One region of the Kribbella amoyensis genome, then DNA from elsewhere that is predicted to be linked to it. Evidence: riboswitches for the same ligand, from Rfam matches in the RefSeq annotation. Region 1 holds a riboswitch; each other region holds the start of a gene.
The links. A riboswitch is a leader RNA that binds a small molecule or an ion and turns the genes downstream of it on or off. The one in region 1 is predicted to bind cobalamin.

Region 1 (3,865 bases):
CGCTCTTCGAGCTGCTCGGCATCCGGCATCGCGACTCCCCGTGACAGTCGGTCACCCGGGCATCACACCGGGCTTCCGGCAGTCTGGCACCGGAAACGGCTGACGGGAAGTAGTAACTCAGTGGAAGGCGAGTGACCAGTTGCCGGCGCGCAGGGAAAGCTCCACCGCCGCAAGTGGCCGGACGTCCACGTGCCGCAGCGACTCGGCCGGCGCTTCCAACACGTACAGCACTGCCGCCCGGACCACGGCCGGATGCACCACGGCGACGACCGTACTGCGCTCGTCGTGCCGCTGACCGAGATCGCCGAGCCAGTCGGCGACCCGGGTGATCAGGTCGTTCTCGGTCTCGCCGTTCGGCGGGGCGGTGTGCGGGCGGTCGAGCCATGCGGCGACCCGGTCCGGCTCGGCCGCGAGCAACTCCTCGAGGTTCCGCCCGGACCAGTCGCCGTACTGCCGATCGCGGAGCGCGGCGTCCACGGTCGGGGTCAGGCCGAGCACCTCGGCGGTCCGGACCGCGGCCGGTTCGGGACCGCAGTACGCGTGATCGGCGGACACCTTGAGCTCGCGGGCAGCGTCGAGCCCGGCCGCATCGGGCGCGGGCTCACCGCCGAGAACGAGGCCGCGGAGGCCTGGGGTCAGGGCATGCGCCAGCAGCCGAAGGGCGGTCACGCGGCCACCACCTCAGACTCGGACTTCGACGGAACGCGACGATCCACGAGCGCAGCGTAACCGAATCCGATCAGGGTCCAGAGCACCGCCTGAGTACCGAGCGAGGCGAACCGGAACTGCCAGAGCAGCGTGGCCGGGAACGACCCCGGCACCTCGTTGATCGCGGGCAGCACCAGGTACGCCGCGACCACGGTCGCCAGGAGCGCCGCACCGCCGACGCCGAGCCGGATCCACGGCGCCTCGCCGAACCGCGCCGCCCAGCGGGACGCGGCCACGCCGGCCCAGATCGCGAGCAACCCGATCACCAGGGTGAGCAGGTAGCTGACCGTGCGTTTGGTAATCGTCTCCGGGTCACCGACCGCGGGCGGGTTCGGCGGGTACTTCAGGAACGGCACCAGCACGATCCCGACGAACCCGGCTGCCGCCAGACCGAGCGCGGCGTACGAGTCGTTGGTGGTCCGCAGTCGCCGGCGCAGCAGCGTGAATCCGACGGCGAAGATGCCGCCGAGCGCGACGCCGTACAGGGCCGTGGCGAGGAAGAGGCCGGCCCGCTGACCGCTCCGGCTGACGAGTGGCTCCTCCTCGTCGGCGGGTGCCGCCTCCGTGCTGGTGTCGTGCGAATCGCCGTGGGTGTGCGCGGCGCCGCCAGCCTCTTCGATCGCGATCGCGGCGTCGATGTGCGGTTCGCCCGTCACGTACGCGAAGGCGCCGGCCAGCAGACCGGCGAAGAGCCCGACGAGGAGTCCGCGCACGACAAGGTTGCCGAAAGTGCGCATGACAGAGTCCTGTCCGTGAGGTTCAGCCCGGAACCCGGGCCGGTGAGGGGTGGAGCAGGACGTCAGTGGCAGGGCACGCCGAGCAGGTGCCGGCCGTCGTGCATCAGCTCGTGCAGGAACATCCCGGAACGGGAGACGGCGCCCTGGTCGAACGCGACCAGGTAAGCCAGCGTCAGCAGCAGACCGACGGTGAGCAGGGCGGTCGCGAGCAGACGCGGCGAGACAGCCGGTACGGCGACCGAGCGAGCAGGAGCGGGCATCGTGAATACCTCCTGGGGAAGTGCGCGTCCCCTTCGAAAGGTCTGCTGGTGCCCGAGCGTCCTGACTCACGAGCAAGCTCGCTCACAGTGGCGCGGCCGTACCGGACTCTCACCGGTTTCCCTCATGGCATCGCAGGTTGTCCTGCGAACCGTAGCGGCCACGTTCGGCAAGGGTCAACGGACGAGACGAGCCGGGTGATGTTTCCCACCGGGTCGCGGACCCACCTACGCTGAGCAGATGCCGTCTGCCCATCACCTGGTCGCGTTCGCCGTCACCGCCTTGGTGATCATCGTCGTCCCCGGACCGAGCGTGCTGTTCATCGTCGGTCGCGCGCTCGCCGTCGGCCGCCGGGAAGCGTTGCTCACGATGGTCGGCAACACGCTCGGCGCCACCGTGATGCTGCTCGCCGTCGCCTTCGGCCTCGGCGCCCTGATCGCGGCCAGCGCCGTCGCCCTGACCGTGGTGAAGCTGGCCGGCGCGGCGTACCTCGTGTATCTCGGCGTGCACGCGTTCCGCACCCGCAAGTCGCTGGCCGAGGCGCTCGCGACCGGGGTGAAGCCGGGCAGCACGCGGCGCGTTCTGCGGCAAGGGTTCCTGGTCGGCGTCACGAACGCGAAGACGGCCGTGTTCTTCGCCGTGGTGTTGCCGCAGTTCGTCGACGCGAAGGCGGGACCGGCGACGGCGCAGATCCTGGTCCTCGGCCTGGTGTTCCTGCTCATCGCCCTGTGCACCGACAGCCTGTGGGCCCTGGTCGCCGGGACGGCGCGGGAGTGGTTCGCCCGATCGCCACGGCGGCTCGAACTGGTCGGTGGGACCGGCGGGCTGATGATCATCGGCCTCGGCGCGAGCATCGCGGTCAGCGGGTCCAAGGAGTAGGCCGGCTCAGGCTCGCGTCCGCCGGGCCGCGACGACACCGAGCAGGGCGAGGGCCGCGGGCAGACCGAACGCGGTCAGGTACGCCGTCGTCGCGGAGTGCGGCTCGAGCGCGGCGAACAGCGAGCCGCCGACCGCCAGTACGGTTGCCGTCAGCAACGAGTCGCTCAGCTGCAAGGCCGAGCTGTTCGCGCCCTGCTGTTCCGGACTCGAGTACTCCAGCACCAGCACCGAGACGGTCGGGAACACGGTCCCCATCCCGAGCCCGGCCAAACCCCAGCCGAGGATCCCGATCACGACCGGGACGTGCTCGTTCAGGGTCGCGGCCGCGATCACGATGCCGAGCAGCAGCGACACCATGCCCGCCTGCAGGAAGACGTGCGGCTCGAACGGCTGGTTCGGCCGGCCGCGGTACCAGGAGGCTGCGGTCCAGCTCAGCGCGCTCACGGTGAGCACGAGCCCCGCGAACGCCGGCGACAGCCCGCGTTCACGGGTCAGCATCAGCGGCAGGAAGACCTCGGCCACGAACCCGGCTGCCGCGACCAGGCCGCGCAACGCGATCACCGCGGGCAGCCCGGCCCCGATCGCGAACGTGCCCTTCGGCAGCAGCCTGGGCGCGAACGAAGCGACCGCGGCCAGACCGACGACGATCAGCGCGAGCTGGAGTACGCCCCGCTGCTGGCCACCGTAGTGGAGCAGCCCGACGCCGACGGCGGCCGCGAGCGCCCACCACGCCTGCCTGTTCCAGAGCTTGCCACTGGTTGTCGCCCGGACGTCACCGCGAGCCAGACCGGGCCGCATGATCAGCGCGGCCGGGATCGCCATCACCGGTACGGCGAGGAAGACGATGCGCCAGTTGGTGTGCTCCACGATCAACCCGGCGATCGCGGGCCCGACCAACGACGGCACCACCCAGCCGGTCGCGAACGCCGCGAAGATCCGCGGTCGCAGCGCCGCCGGGTACAGGTGGCCGACGACCACGTACAACGCGACCGTCAGCAGGCCCGCGCCGAAGCCCTGGATGACGCGGCCGACGACCAGGACCTCCATCGTGGGAGCCAGCCCGGCGATCAGCAGTCCGGCGAGGAACCACGCGGTGCCGTACCAGAGCGGGCGGGTCGGCCCTTTCAGGTCGGACCAGGTGCCCGAGACGACCATCGCGACGACGCCGGAAGCCAGCGGCCCGCCGAACGCGAGGGCATACAGCGACAACCCGTCGAGCGCCTGCGCCACGGTCGGCATCGCGGTGGTGACCGCCAGCGACTCGAACGCGACCAGGGTGATCA
Region 2 (3,865 bases), 790 kb from region 1:
GTGACGCCCTGCATCAAGGCGCCGGCCAGACCCAACGCGGCGCCCGCGAGCAACCCGGTCGCGGTGCGCGGGAGGCGGAGGTACCGGATCACGCGGTCGGTGTCCGATCCGGCGAACTCGGCGGCCGCGGCGTACACGTCGCGGGGCCCGAACCACTGCGCCCCGGCCAGGAGCGAGAGGAGTACCGCGGCCAGCAGGACGGTGACCGCCGCGGCCAGTCCCGCCGCGCGCGGACCGCTGTGGTGCAGCAGTCCGCGGCGACGCGACAGCGTCACTTGACGCGATCCGGGTGGATGATCTTCGCGATCAGCTCTGTCGAGTGGGCGCCGCGGACACCGGCCGAGTGGTGTGCGAACAACCACGGCACGACGTGCTTGTTCTGCACGGCCTTGAGGTTCGCGAAGGCGGGATTGGCGAGGAGCTTGTCCACATCGGGCCGGGTCCGGTCCTCGGTCAGCGTCGCGTCGCAGCAGCCGCTGATCAGGACGTAGTCGGGATCGCGCTTGATGAACTCCTCGGCGCTGATCTTCACGTTCCGCTTGGCGGTGAGATCCGCGAACGCGTTCACGCCGCCGGCCTGGCGGATCAGTACCGTGCCGAAGTCGGGACCGCCCGACACGGTCAGCCCACCGCCCTCGAGGCCGGGTCGCACGATCGCCACCGTCGGCCGGTCCGCGCCCTTCACCTTCGCCTCGACGGCGGCGATCCGGCGCTGCTGGTCGGCGATCACCTGCTCCGCCTTGTCCCCCGCGCCGAACAGCTTGCCGAGGTCGCGCAGATCGGCGTACACGTTGTCCATCGACACGCTCGCCGGGTCGATCGCCTCGTCGCCCTTGCCGTCCGCCGTCGGGCAGAGCGGGCTGAAGATCCAGGTCCGGACCCCGAGGTCGGTCAGGCTCTTGCGGCTGCCGAAGCTCCCGTCCGTCCCGGCCGCGCTGAACACGTCGTTGAACCCGGACAGCACGAAGTCGGGGTTGTGGCTGAGCAGTTCCTCGCGACTCGGCAGGTTCTTGTAGTACTTGCGGTCGCGCTGCGCGTCGGCGTACTCCGGGAGCACCTCGGAGTCCAGGAACGCCGTACCGACCAGGCGATCGGACAGGCCGAGCGCGTGCGCCATCTCGATCGCCGGCTGGTACGCCGCGAAAACCCGCTCGGGCGGGCCGTCGACGGACACGTCCAGGCCGCAGTTCCGCACGGTGACGGCATCGGTGCTCGGACCGGCCTCGGCGGCGCCGCCGCAGGCCGTGAGCAGGGACAGGGCGACGGCAGCAGCAACTGCCTTACGTACAACGGCCATGGCGGACCGCTCCTCCAGCACCTCGTGGATGGGTCTGACACGCCGTGGCCGGTCTCCTGGCTGACGGGACACCACATCCACCGCACTGACCTTCCCAGTCCTCACGGACCAGTGGTCTCACCCTTACGAGGCGAACGCGCGGCGGAACTCCCGATCACAGTGGCGAGGGCCGCGCCGGTACTTCACCGGCTTCCCGAACACCACGGCGCGAGTACCGTAACCCAACCTGCGATCAAGTCGCACGAGCAGGTCCCACTTCGAGGGGGTTCAGCGGGTGTAGAGCGGGGACATCGCGAGGGCGAAGGCGACCATGTCGTCGGTCTTCGGCCGGCCGGTCGGAACCAGGTCGACGATCTTGTCGGTCCCCACGCGGATGGTCCCGCGGCCAGTCGCGGTGTCGACGTACCCCTCGTCGCCGAGCGGTACGGGCTGAGAGGTCGGCGCCTTGCGGATCGACGCCATCGCCGCTTGCGCATCCGGCACCCGGCGCACCGTCGAGTACAGGACCGCGTCGGCGTTGATCCACCCGCAGACCGTGTCCCCGGTCGCCGTCTGCCCGTCGCGCCGCGCCATCGCCTCCGCGCCCATCACCTTGGCCGCTGCCGAGGTACCGCGCTCGCAGTCCGGGCGCGTGATCAGCGGGGACGCCTCGGGCAATCCGGGTGCTTGCCGGGCCGCCTCCAGGCCGAGCGCGACGTACTTCGCGGAGGTGGCGGGTGGGCCTTCCACCTTGATCATCCTGGTGCCGAGCAGGAAGACGACGAAGCGGCTGGTCCCGAATCCGCCCTGGCCGACGGAGACGAGCTTGGACGGTTCGCCCCTCGTCGCGTCGTACGCCTTCTTCGCGGCGGCGAGCTCGCCCTTCGTCGCGGTGAGCACGGAGGTACCGACCTTGAGGACCGGGCCAGTCGGGCTGGTGCTGAGCGCGAGCTGGCAGAGGTCGTAGCTGGGCAACCCGATCTCCGCCGGAACCGCCTTCGGCTGAATCGTCACGACGGGCGCTGCGAGTGTGGCCTGGACGAAGGTCTGGTCCATCCGCACGCAAAGGGTGTCGGCGACCTTCGCGGTCGGTGGGGTGCCCGGCGTTTCTGTCGGGGTCGCTGAGGGGGACTCGGTCGGCGTGGTGCTGACGGAGACCAGCGGAGGTACGTCGGGCGCGCTCTCGTTCCCACCGCCACCACACCCAGCCAGCGCGGCGAGGGCGAGCACGGTGGACGAGGCGGCTACGGGACGGATTCGCATGGTGCACCGACTGTACCCAGGTGGCGGGTGGAGCAGAGGAGTACCCAGCACGCGCGGCTCCTCTGTCGCCGTGCTCACCCTGAGAGGCGGTAGTCGCGCCAACCGTCCGCAGCTACGGCGCCGTGCCCTCCCCAACGGCAGCCGTGGACCTCAGTTCCCGCTCGCGCACCGCGTGCTCGTCGGTTCTTGCGTCGTAGCGCCAGAAGTCCTTCAGCCATACCGCCGTCGCCAGCACGCCCGCGACGCACAACACGCCGCCGCTCACGATGGACGTCCGCACGCTCGTCAGGTCCGCCACCAACCCCGATCTCGACTGCCCGCCCAGCGGCCCCAGCGAGTACGACAGCATCTCGATTCCCGCCAGTCGGCCGCGCATCTCGTCCGGGATCGTCTGGTTCCAGATCACCGCGCGGAACAGTCCCGAGATCATGTCCGCTCCACCCGCGACCGCGAAGAAGGCGATCGCGAACCAGATGTTCGGCGCCAGTCCCGCGATCCCGACCGACGCGCCCCAGGTGATCGTCGCGAGCACCACAGCGCGGCCGTGGTGATGGACCCGGCTCGCCCAACCGCTCGTCAGCGTCGCCAGCATCGCGCCGATCGCCTCCGCGCTGTACAGCAACCCCAGGAGCTTCGGTTCCTTCAGCACCTCGGTCGCGAACGCCGGGAAGAGGACGATCGGCATCGCCAGGAACATCCCGACCATGTCCACCGCGTAGGTTCCCAGCAGGTCCCGCCGGCGGAAGGCGTACCGGACTCCGTCGCCGATCGCTCGCAGGCTCGGTGGGGTGCTGTGCTCGTTCGACTTGTACGAGCCGAGACGTACGTACAGCAGCGTCGCGATCGCCAGGCCGGCCAGTTCCACCGCGAACGCCCAGGTCACGCCCGCCGTGCCGACCAGCAACCCGCCGAGCGCCGGACCGGCGAGCTGGCCGACCTGGAGCGTCAGGGAGTTGAGCGTCACGGCCGCCGGCATCTGCTCGTGCCGGACGACCCTCGGGAACAGGGCTTCGCGGCTCGGGCGCTGCAGGGACGAGGCGATCGCGTTCAGGGCGCCGCAGACGTAGATCAGCCAGACACGGGGATCGTCGAGCAGCGTGTTGGCCAGCAGGAGTGCGCAGATGAGCACTTGGGCCGCGCCGGTGCCGATCAGCATCTTGCGGCGGTCCATGTGGTCCGCGAGGGCGCCGCCGTACAGGCCGAAGACGACCAGCGGGGCGATCGTGACCAGGCCCATCGCGCCGACGGCGAAGTTGGAGCCGGTGAGTTGGTACAGCTGGTACGGCAGCGCCACGTAGCCGACCATGCCGCCGAGGAAGAAGACCG
Region 3 (3,865 bases), 3.6 Mb from region 1:
GACACTGCCGGTCGGCGGCAGCGCGACCGTGGCCGTGGTGCGGGCGAAGGTGACCAGGCCGACCGTGTCGCGGCGCTGGTACGCGTCCAGCAGGAGCGAGACGATCGCCGTCTTCACCTCGCCCATCCGCTTCTTCGTCCCCATCGAGCCGGACGCGTCGACGCAGAAGAGGACCAGGTTGCCCTCGCGGCCTTCGCGGACCGTCATCCGGACGTCGGCCGGCCGCACGGCGAGACCCGGACCGGTCCGGCCGCGGGTGCGCTGGTGCGGCGCCGCGTTGCGCAGGGTCGCCAGCAGATGCGGGCGGCCGGACTCACGCCCGACCCGGACGCGGTCGCCGACGACGCGGCCCACCTCGGTGATCGCGCGCGACCGGCGGCCGGCGACCCCGGTCCCGGCCGACTGGATGCTGAGCAGGCGCGCCTTGTACGGCTCGGAACTGGCCGCGACCTGCCCGGCCGGCGCCGCGCCAGCTTGCTCGGCGTTGTTCGCGTCGTCGGCGCCGGAGGACGCGGAGTCGCGGTCCGACCCATCACGATCCGGCCCGCCATCATCCGGACCACCCTCAGGCCCGCCACCCCCGGGACCGCCGTCGGGACCACCGTCGGGATCGTCGTCCGGGTCTTGCGGCATGCTGTCGTTGATCGCCTGCTCGAGCTGCTCCTCGTCCAGCCCGGGCGCGTCGAACGGGTTGCGCCGCCGCCGGTGCGGCAGGGCGAGCTTCGCCGCGGCCCGGACGTCCTCCACCTCCACCACGGTCCGCCCCGACCAGGCCGCGTGTGCGACCGCGGTCCGCGCGGTGACCAGGTCCGCCCGCATCCCGTCCACGTCGAAGGCGGCGCAGATCTCGGCGATCTGCCGCAGCGCCGGGTCGGTCAGGATCACGTCCGCCAGCAGGCTCCGCGCCTTGACGATGCGCTCGGCGAGTTCGCGCTGCGCGGCGTCGTACCGGCCGACGAAGCTCGCCGCGTCGGCCTCGTACGCCAGCCGTGCCCGCATCACCTCGACCCGGACCGCGGGATCCCGGCTCGCGACCACGTCCACGGTCAGGCCGAACCGGTCGAGCAGCTGTGGCCGGAGCTCGCCCTCCTCCGGGTTCATCGTCCCGACCAGGACGAACCGCGCCGGGTGCGTCACCGACACCCCGTCCCGCTCGACGGTCGCCCGGCCCATCGCGGCCGCGTCCAGCAGGACGTCGACCAGGTGGTCGTGCAGCAGGTTGACCTCGTCCACGTACAGCAGCCCGCGATGCGCGGCGGCGAGCAACCCCGGCTCGTACGCCGTGATGCCCTCGGCCAGCGCGCGTTCCAGGTGCAGCGAGCCGAGTACCCGGTCCTCGGTCGCGCCCACCGGCAGTTCCACCAGCCGCGCGGGTCGCACCGCAGCGGCAGCGGCGTCATGGGGACCGTCGGGGCAGTCGGGATCGGGGTCGCCCGGGTCGCAGGAGAACCGGCAGCCGGTGACCACGTCGACCGGGGGCAGGATCTCGGTCAGGGCGCGGACGGCCGTCGACTTGGCCGTCCCCTTCTCGCCGCGGATCAGCACGCCGCCGATGGCCGGTGAGATCGCGGCCAGCACCAGCGCGAGCTGCAGGTCGTCCATCCCGACGACGGCGGTGAACGGGAAGCCCAGCGAAGGACGGGCAGTGGTCGGAGCAGACCGCATCAGCGGCGATTCCCTTCGTCCAGCGGGTGTCCACGCCCGCAACGGCACTCGGCACACCCGGGCACGCCAACGCTCCCGGGCGGACGGCGGCAGATGTCCTGGCTTCCGGGAATCACCCGGTCACAGTGGCGGGACCGCCCCGGACTCCCGGCCTCAGCCGGTCACCGGTGTTCCTCCACTGCCGTCCGCCAGATCATGGCACACGGCGACGCCCCGGGCAGCACTCCGGTCGGGTGGCGACGATCACCACCTACCGGCCGCGGAGCCTCAGGACTGGAGCGCTTCGGTCCACCGGTCGGTGGGAACCGCGACGTCGGTCTCGCGCACCCCGACGATGGGCGTGACGGTGACGTAGCCCTTGGCCAGCAGGGCCTCGTCGGTGGCCGGGTCGGGCGCGGCCTCCGGGTCCTCCAGCACGATCATCGGCTCGCCGGTCTCGGCGACGGTCCCGGCGATGCGGGACCGTTCGATCGGCGTCAGGTGGGCGCGCCGGATCCCCTCCAGCTCGGCCACCGGGCGATCCGGGACGTTCAGCGTGAGGACCGTGCCGGCCGGTTCGCCGACGAGCCAGTCGAGCGCCTCGGCCGCGACCGCGCCGGCGGTCTCCAGGTACTGCGGGGTCTCGGAGTCGATACTCACTGCGAGCGCCGACATCCCCTGGGTCGCGGCGGTGAGCGCGGCCGCGACGGTCCCGGAGTGCAGGATCGGTACGCCGATGTTGTGGCCGTGGTTGATCCCGGAGACGACCACGTCCGGCGCGGCCCCGAACGCGCCGACGGCGGCCAGCGTCACCGCGAGCGCGGGCGTGCCGGCGATCCCCGTGAAGGTGATGCCACCGGCCTCCTCGGACGCCGACTCGATCGGCCGCCCGACCATCCCGGCCCGGGCGGACCCGACGCCGCTCTGGTCGTCCAGCGGCGCGACCACGACCACGTCGTGACCCTGGGCGGCGACGGCTGCCGCGAGGGCGCGGATCCCGCGCGCCTGGTACCCGTCGTCGTTGGTGATCAGGACCCGGAGTCGCTCGGCAGCCATGACTCCACCCAATCACACCGCGTCGGGCCCGGCCTGAACACCGGACGTCGAGCAGGAGTCAGCGGTCCTCGATGTCACCCTCGGTCTCGAGCACGGCGGCCCGCAGGGTCTCCAGGGCTTCGGCGGACGGCTCGGACCACAGTCCGCGCTGGGCCGCTTCGAGCAGCCGCTCCGCGATCCCGTGCCGGGCCCACGGGTTGGACTTGCGGAAGAACTCCGCCACCTCATGGTTCGCGACGTACTCGGTGGTGAGCGTCTCGTACATCCAGTCGTCCACCACCCCCGCGGTCGCGTCGTACCCGAAGAGGTAGTCGACCGTGGCCGCCATCTCGAAGGCGCCCTTGTACCCGTGCCGCTGCATCGCCGCCATCCAGCGCGGATTCACCACCCGGGCCCGGAAGACCCGCTTGGTCTCCTCCTCCAGCGACCGGGTCTTCACCTGCGCGGGCACCGCCGAGTCGCCGATGTACGCCTTCGGGTTGGCGCCGGTCAGGTGCCGCACCATCGCCACCATGCCGCCGTGGTACTGGAAGTAGTCGTCCGAGTCCATGATGTCGTGCTCGCGGGTGTCGGCGTTCTTCGCGGCCACCTGGATCCGGGCGTACGCGCGCTCCATCGACCCACGCGCCTCGGCCCCGTCCAGGCCCTGGCCGTACGCGTACCCGCCCCAGACCGCGTACACCTCGGCCAGCTCGGCGTCGGTCCGCCAGTTCCGCGCGTCGACCAACGGCAGCAGGCCGGCGCCGTACGAGCCGGGCTTGGACCCGAAGACCCGGGCCGTCGACGCCCGCAGATCGTTGCCAGACGCAACGTCATCGAGGACGTGGGCACGCAGGTAGTTGTCCTCGGCCGGCTCGTCCAGGCCGGCGACGGTCCGGACCGCCTCGTCCAGCAGCGCCACCACGTGGGGGAACGCGTCCCGGAAGAACCCGGAGATCCGGATCGTGACGTCGATCCGCGGCCGGCCCAGCTCGGCGACCGGGACCGGCTCGAACCCGGTCACCCGGCGGGACGCCTCGTCCCAGACCGGCCGGCAACCGAGCAGCCAGAGCACCTCGGCCAGGTCGTCGCCCTGGGTCCGCATCGCCGACGTCCCCCAGACCGTCAGGCCGACCGAGCGCGGCCACTCCCCCGTCTCGGCGCGGTGCCGGGTCAGCAGCGAGTC
Region 4 (3,865 bases), on a different contig from region 1:
ACCGGCGGTGGCCAACCGGAACGCGCCGACCGCCCAGTCCAGGTACTCCTTGTGCTCGGCCTCGCGGAGCGGCAGCAGTTCGCGCAACGCGGGCTCGTCGACCTGGATGATGCCGGTGCCGGCGTCGACCAGGTCCCCGATCTCGTCCCGGAGCGCGAGGGCGACCTGGTCCGCGGTGACCGCGAGCGGCTGGTCGTCGCGGACGAAGGACCAGGCCAGGATCGTCACCGGGCCGGTCAGCATGCCCTTCACCGGCCGATCGGTGAGCGACTGCGCGTACGACGTCCAGCCGACCGTCATCGGGCCGGTCCGGGCCACGTCGCCGTGCAGGATCGGCGGCCGGACACAGCGGGTCCCGTACGACTGGACCCAGCCGAGCCGGGTGGTCGCGAACCCGTCGAGCTGCTCGGCGAAGTACTGCACCATGTCGTTGCGTTCCGGCTCGCCGTGGACCAGGACGTCGAGCCCCAGCTCGGTCTGGACCAGCACCACCCGGGCGATCTCGGCGCGCATCCGCTCGTCGTACGTCGACTGGTCGATCCGGCCCGCCTGGAACTCGGCCCGCGCTCGGCGGACGTCGGCCGTCTGCGGGAAGGAGCCGATCGTCGTGGTCGGAACCGCGGGCAGCCGGAGGGCCTCCCGTTGCGCGGCGGCGCGTTCGGCGTACGGGGCGCGACGCCGGTCCTCGGGCCGGATCGCGGCCACTCGCGCCTGGATCTCGGTATCTCCCGGCTCACGTCCAACGGCCGAGCTCAGGACGCCGCGGTCGTCGTGGAGCGCCCGGCCGAGGAGTACCACCTCGTCGACCTTCTGCGCGGCGAAGCTCAGCCGGTCGCGGACCTGGGGATCGACGTCGGTCTCCACGGCCACGTCGTACGGGACGTGGAGCAGCGAGCAGGACGTCGAAACCACCAGCTGACCAACCGATCCGAGCAGCACCGCGCACCGTGACAGGGCGGCCCCGAGGTCGGTCCGCCAAACGTTGCGCCCGTCCACCACTCCCGCGACCACCGTCTTGCGCTGGAACTCGGGCAGCGCCGCGATCCGTTCGACGGTCCCGGGCGCGGACACCAGGTCGACGGCGATCCCCTCCACCGCGGTGGCCGCCAGCCGGGGGAGTGCGTCGCCCAGGTCGCCGAAGTACGACGCCACCAGCAGCTTCGGGCGCCGGGGGAGCGCGGACAGCCGGTCGTACGCGGACCGCAAGACGTCCAACTCGGCCGGGGTCCGGTCAGCCACGAACGCCGGTTCGTCGAGCTGGACCCACTCGGCGCCGGCCGCGTCGAGTCGCTCGAGCAGTTCCGCGTACACGTCGAGCAGCGGGTCGAGCAGATCGAGCGGGGCGAAGCCGGGGGCCGCATCCGCCGACGCCTTCGACAACAGCAGGAACGTCACCGGGCCGACCAGGACAGGCCGGGTCCGTACCCCGAGCGCGGCCGCCTCGGCGAGCTCGGCCAGCGGCTTGTCCCCGGCGAGCCGGAAGCTGGTCGCGCCGTCGAGTTCGGGGACCAGGTAGTGGTAGTTCGTGTCGAACCACTTCGTCAGTTCCAGCGGAGCCACGTCGCCGGTACCACGGGCCATCGCGAAGTACGTGTCGAGCCGCGACAACCCGAGTTCGCGGAAGCGGTGCGGTACGGCGTCGACCAGATGGGCCAGGTCGAGTACCTGGTCGTAGTACGAGAACGTGTTGCCAGGAACGACGTCCAAGCCGCGGCCGGCCAGGTCGGTGAGCGTGGCGGCTCGTTGCCCGGCCGTGCGGCGCTCGAGTTCGGTGGCGTCGATCGCGCCGGCCCAGTACTGCTCGACGGCGTGCTTGAGTTCTCGCCGGGGCCCGATCCGCGGGTAGCCCAGCACGGTGGTCCCGATCGGACCGATGGATGTGTTCACGTCTCTCTCCTCGCGAGCGCGGTGACGAGGCGCTGGGCTCGCGGGACGGCGACCAGGCGGCACGCCGACGCACGGCAGCCGCTGCAGGCAGGTCCTCCCACGAGACCCTCGACCTCACCGCACACCGGGTGGTGTGCGGACCGAAGGCAGGTGTTCGGACTCACGGGCGGGCCGACCGGATTCGGTCGGCTGGCCTACTGGCCGTCGCTTCCCAGGCCTTGCGGCCCAGTGCTTCTGACGGCGGTCGTTCCCGTTCACCGCTGCGGGGCAGTCCCGGATTCGCGCCAGGTTCCCTGTTGCCTCGTGCCTCGCCGCGCCTCTGCGCGGCCGACACGAACCATCGGCGGCACCGACCTTAGCGCGTCCCGTCGACCCGGTGTGTCGGCCGTCTCACCTCGGCAGCGATCAGTTCTGCCCGTTGGAGAGGAACAGCGTCACCTGGGACCCCGGGGGCGGGCGGTCGCCGGTTCGCGGATCGGTGTAGGCGACGGTGCCCTCGGCCTCCGGGGAGTTCACCCGGTCGCCGGACAGGACGACCTGGTACCCGGCTCGGCTCAGCGTGTCCGTCGCCTCGCCGGGGCTCATCCCGCTGACCGGGGGCAGGGACTTGCCGTCGCCGCCGGTGATCTTGCTGTTCGGCGGGACGAAGCGGCGCAGCGGCATCCCCTGCAGGGCCTTCTCCATCGCGGTCTGCCAGAGCGGGCCCGCGGTCCCGGACCCGGTCGGGTCGGAGATGTCCTGGCCGTCGAGGGTGTGGCCGTACATCAGGTTCGTGTACGGCAGGGTGGCGTCGGCGACGACGGCGGCCGCGGCCAGGTTCGGGGTGTAGCCGGCGTACCAGACGGCCAGGTTGTCCTGGATGGTGCCGGTCTTGCCGGCCAGGTCCCAGTTGCCGAAGTTCAGCCGGCCGCCGGTACCGCCCGGTTCCATCACGGCGCTGAGGACGCGGTTGACGCCGTCGGCGACGGCGGGAGTGAGGACCTGCCGGCAACCGATCCCGGGCGTCTGGACGGGCTTGCCGGACTTGTCCTGCACCGACGTGACCACGGTCGGCCGGCAGTACTTGCCGCGGGCCGCGAAGGTCGCGTACGCGTTCGAGAGCATCAACGGAGTCACGTACCCGACGCCGAGCGTCATCGAGACCACCTGGTCGAGCGGTTCCTGGGTCTGCGCGTTGTACATGCCGAGGTTCGCCGCGATCGTGGCGATCGAGCACAGCCCGGTGCGCTGGGACAGTTGCAGGAAGTACGTGTTGGTCGAGGCCTTCGCGGCTTCGATCATCGTCAGGTTGCCGCTGCGGGTGGAGTTCCGCGGGCGGTAGTTCGGGTCCCGGGTGGAGCCGGAGCAGGTCTTGAACCGGCGTCCACTCAGGTCGATCTGCGCGGGCGAGTTGATCCGGTACGTCAGCGGCAGCCCCTGCTGGATCGCGGCCGCGATCGTGAACGCCTTCATGGTGGAGCCGTTCTGGAACCCGCCGTACCCGCCGGGGTACGACTTCTCCACGTTCAGGTTGTAGTACGTGTGGTTGCGGCCCTTGCCGTACGGCTTGCTCTGCACCATCCCCTTGACCAGGCCGCTGCCTGGCTCGACCACGGTGATGGCCGCGATCGCGGTGTCCGAGACCTTGGCGTGCTCCTTGATCGACGCCTGCGCGGCCGCCTGGATCCGCGGGTCGAGCGAGGTCCGGATGGTCAGCCCGCCGGTCTTCAGGTAGTGCTCGCGCTCCTTCGGGGTACTGCCGAGGGCCGGGTTGTCCAGCAACTTGGCCACCGCGTACTCGCAGTAGAACGGGTACCGCGAGTTGGCGCAGCCGTTCGGGACCTTGCGGATCTTCTTGAAGTCGATCACCGGCGCCTTCCTGGCGTCCGCGGCCTGCTTGGCAGTGATCAGGTTCAGCTCGCGCATCCGGGCGATGACCAGGTCCCGGCGGTCCTTGGCCCGCTTCAGGTTGTTCGTCGGGTCGTACCCGGTCGGGTTC

Region 2: another riboswitch for cobalamin. It lies ahead of FB561_RS11215 (ABC transporter substrate-binding protein); the one in region 1 lies ahead of FB561_RS07450 (CbtB domain-containing protein).
Region 3: another riboswitch for cobalamin. It lies ahead of FB561_RS24330 (putative cobaltochelatase); the one in region 1 lies ahead of FB561_RS07450 (CbtB domain-containing protein).
Region 4: another riboswitch for cobalamin. It lies ahead of metE (5-methyltetrahydropteroyltriglutamate--homocysteine S-methyltransferase); the one in region 1 lies ahead of FB561_RS07450 (CbtB domain-containing protein).

The regions. Positions count from the first base shown of each region.
Region 1 is NZ_VIVK01000001.1:1,554,240-1,558,104, forward strand. Features, by position in the region: gene FB561_RS07435 (alpha/beta hydrolase) at 1-29, opposite strand, end outside; gene FB561_RS07440 (histidine phosphatase family protein) at 118-669, opposite strand; gene FB561_RS07445 (CbtA family protein) at 666-1,445, opposite strand; gene FB561_RS07450 (CbtB domain-containing protein) at 1,508-1,705, opposite strand; cobalamin riboswitch at 1,724-1,874, opposite strand; gene FB561_RS07455 (LysE family translocator) at 1,944-2,582, shown strand; gene FB561_RS07460 (MFS transporter) at 2,589-3,865, opposite strand, start outside.
Region 2 is NZ_VIVK01000001.1:2,346,488-2,350,352, reverse strand. Features, by position in the region: gene FB561_RS11220 (FecCD family ABC transporter permease) at 1-275, opposite strand, end outside; gene FB561_RS11215 (ABC transporter substrate-binding protein) at 272-1,297, opposite strand; cobalamin riboswitch at 1,327-1,517, opposite strand; gene FB561_RS11210 (hypothetical protein) at 1,565-2,539, opposite strand; gene FB561_RS11205 (MFS transporter) at 2,652-3,865, opposite strand, start outside.
Region 3 is NZ_VIVK01000001.1:5,198,417-5,202,281, reverse strand. Features, by position in the region: gene FB561_RS24330 (putative cobaltochelatase) at 1-1,665, opposite strand, end outside; cobalamin riboswitch at 1,737-1,863, opposite strand; gene surE (5'/3'-nucleotidase SurE) at 1,933-2,700, opposite strand; gene cobN (cobaltochelatase subunit CobN) at 2,759-3,865, opposite strand, start outside.
Region 4 is NZ_VIVK01000005.1:21,368-25,232, reverse strand. Features, by position in the region: partial or broken gene metE (5-methyltetrahydropteroyltriglutamate--homocysteine S-methyltransferase) at 1-1,887, opposite strand, end outside; cobalamin riboswitch at 2,016-2,244, opposite strand; gene FB561_RS37520 (penicillin-binding protein) at 2,293-3,865, opposite strand, start outside.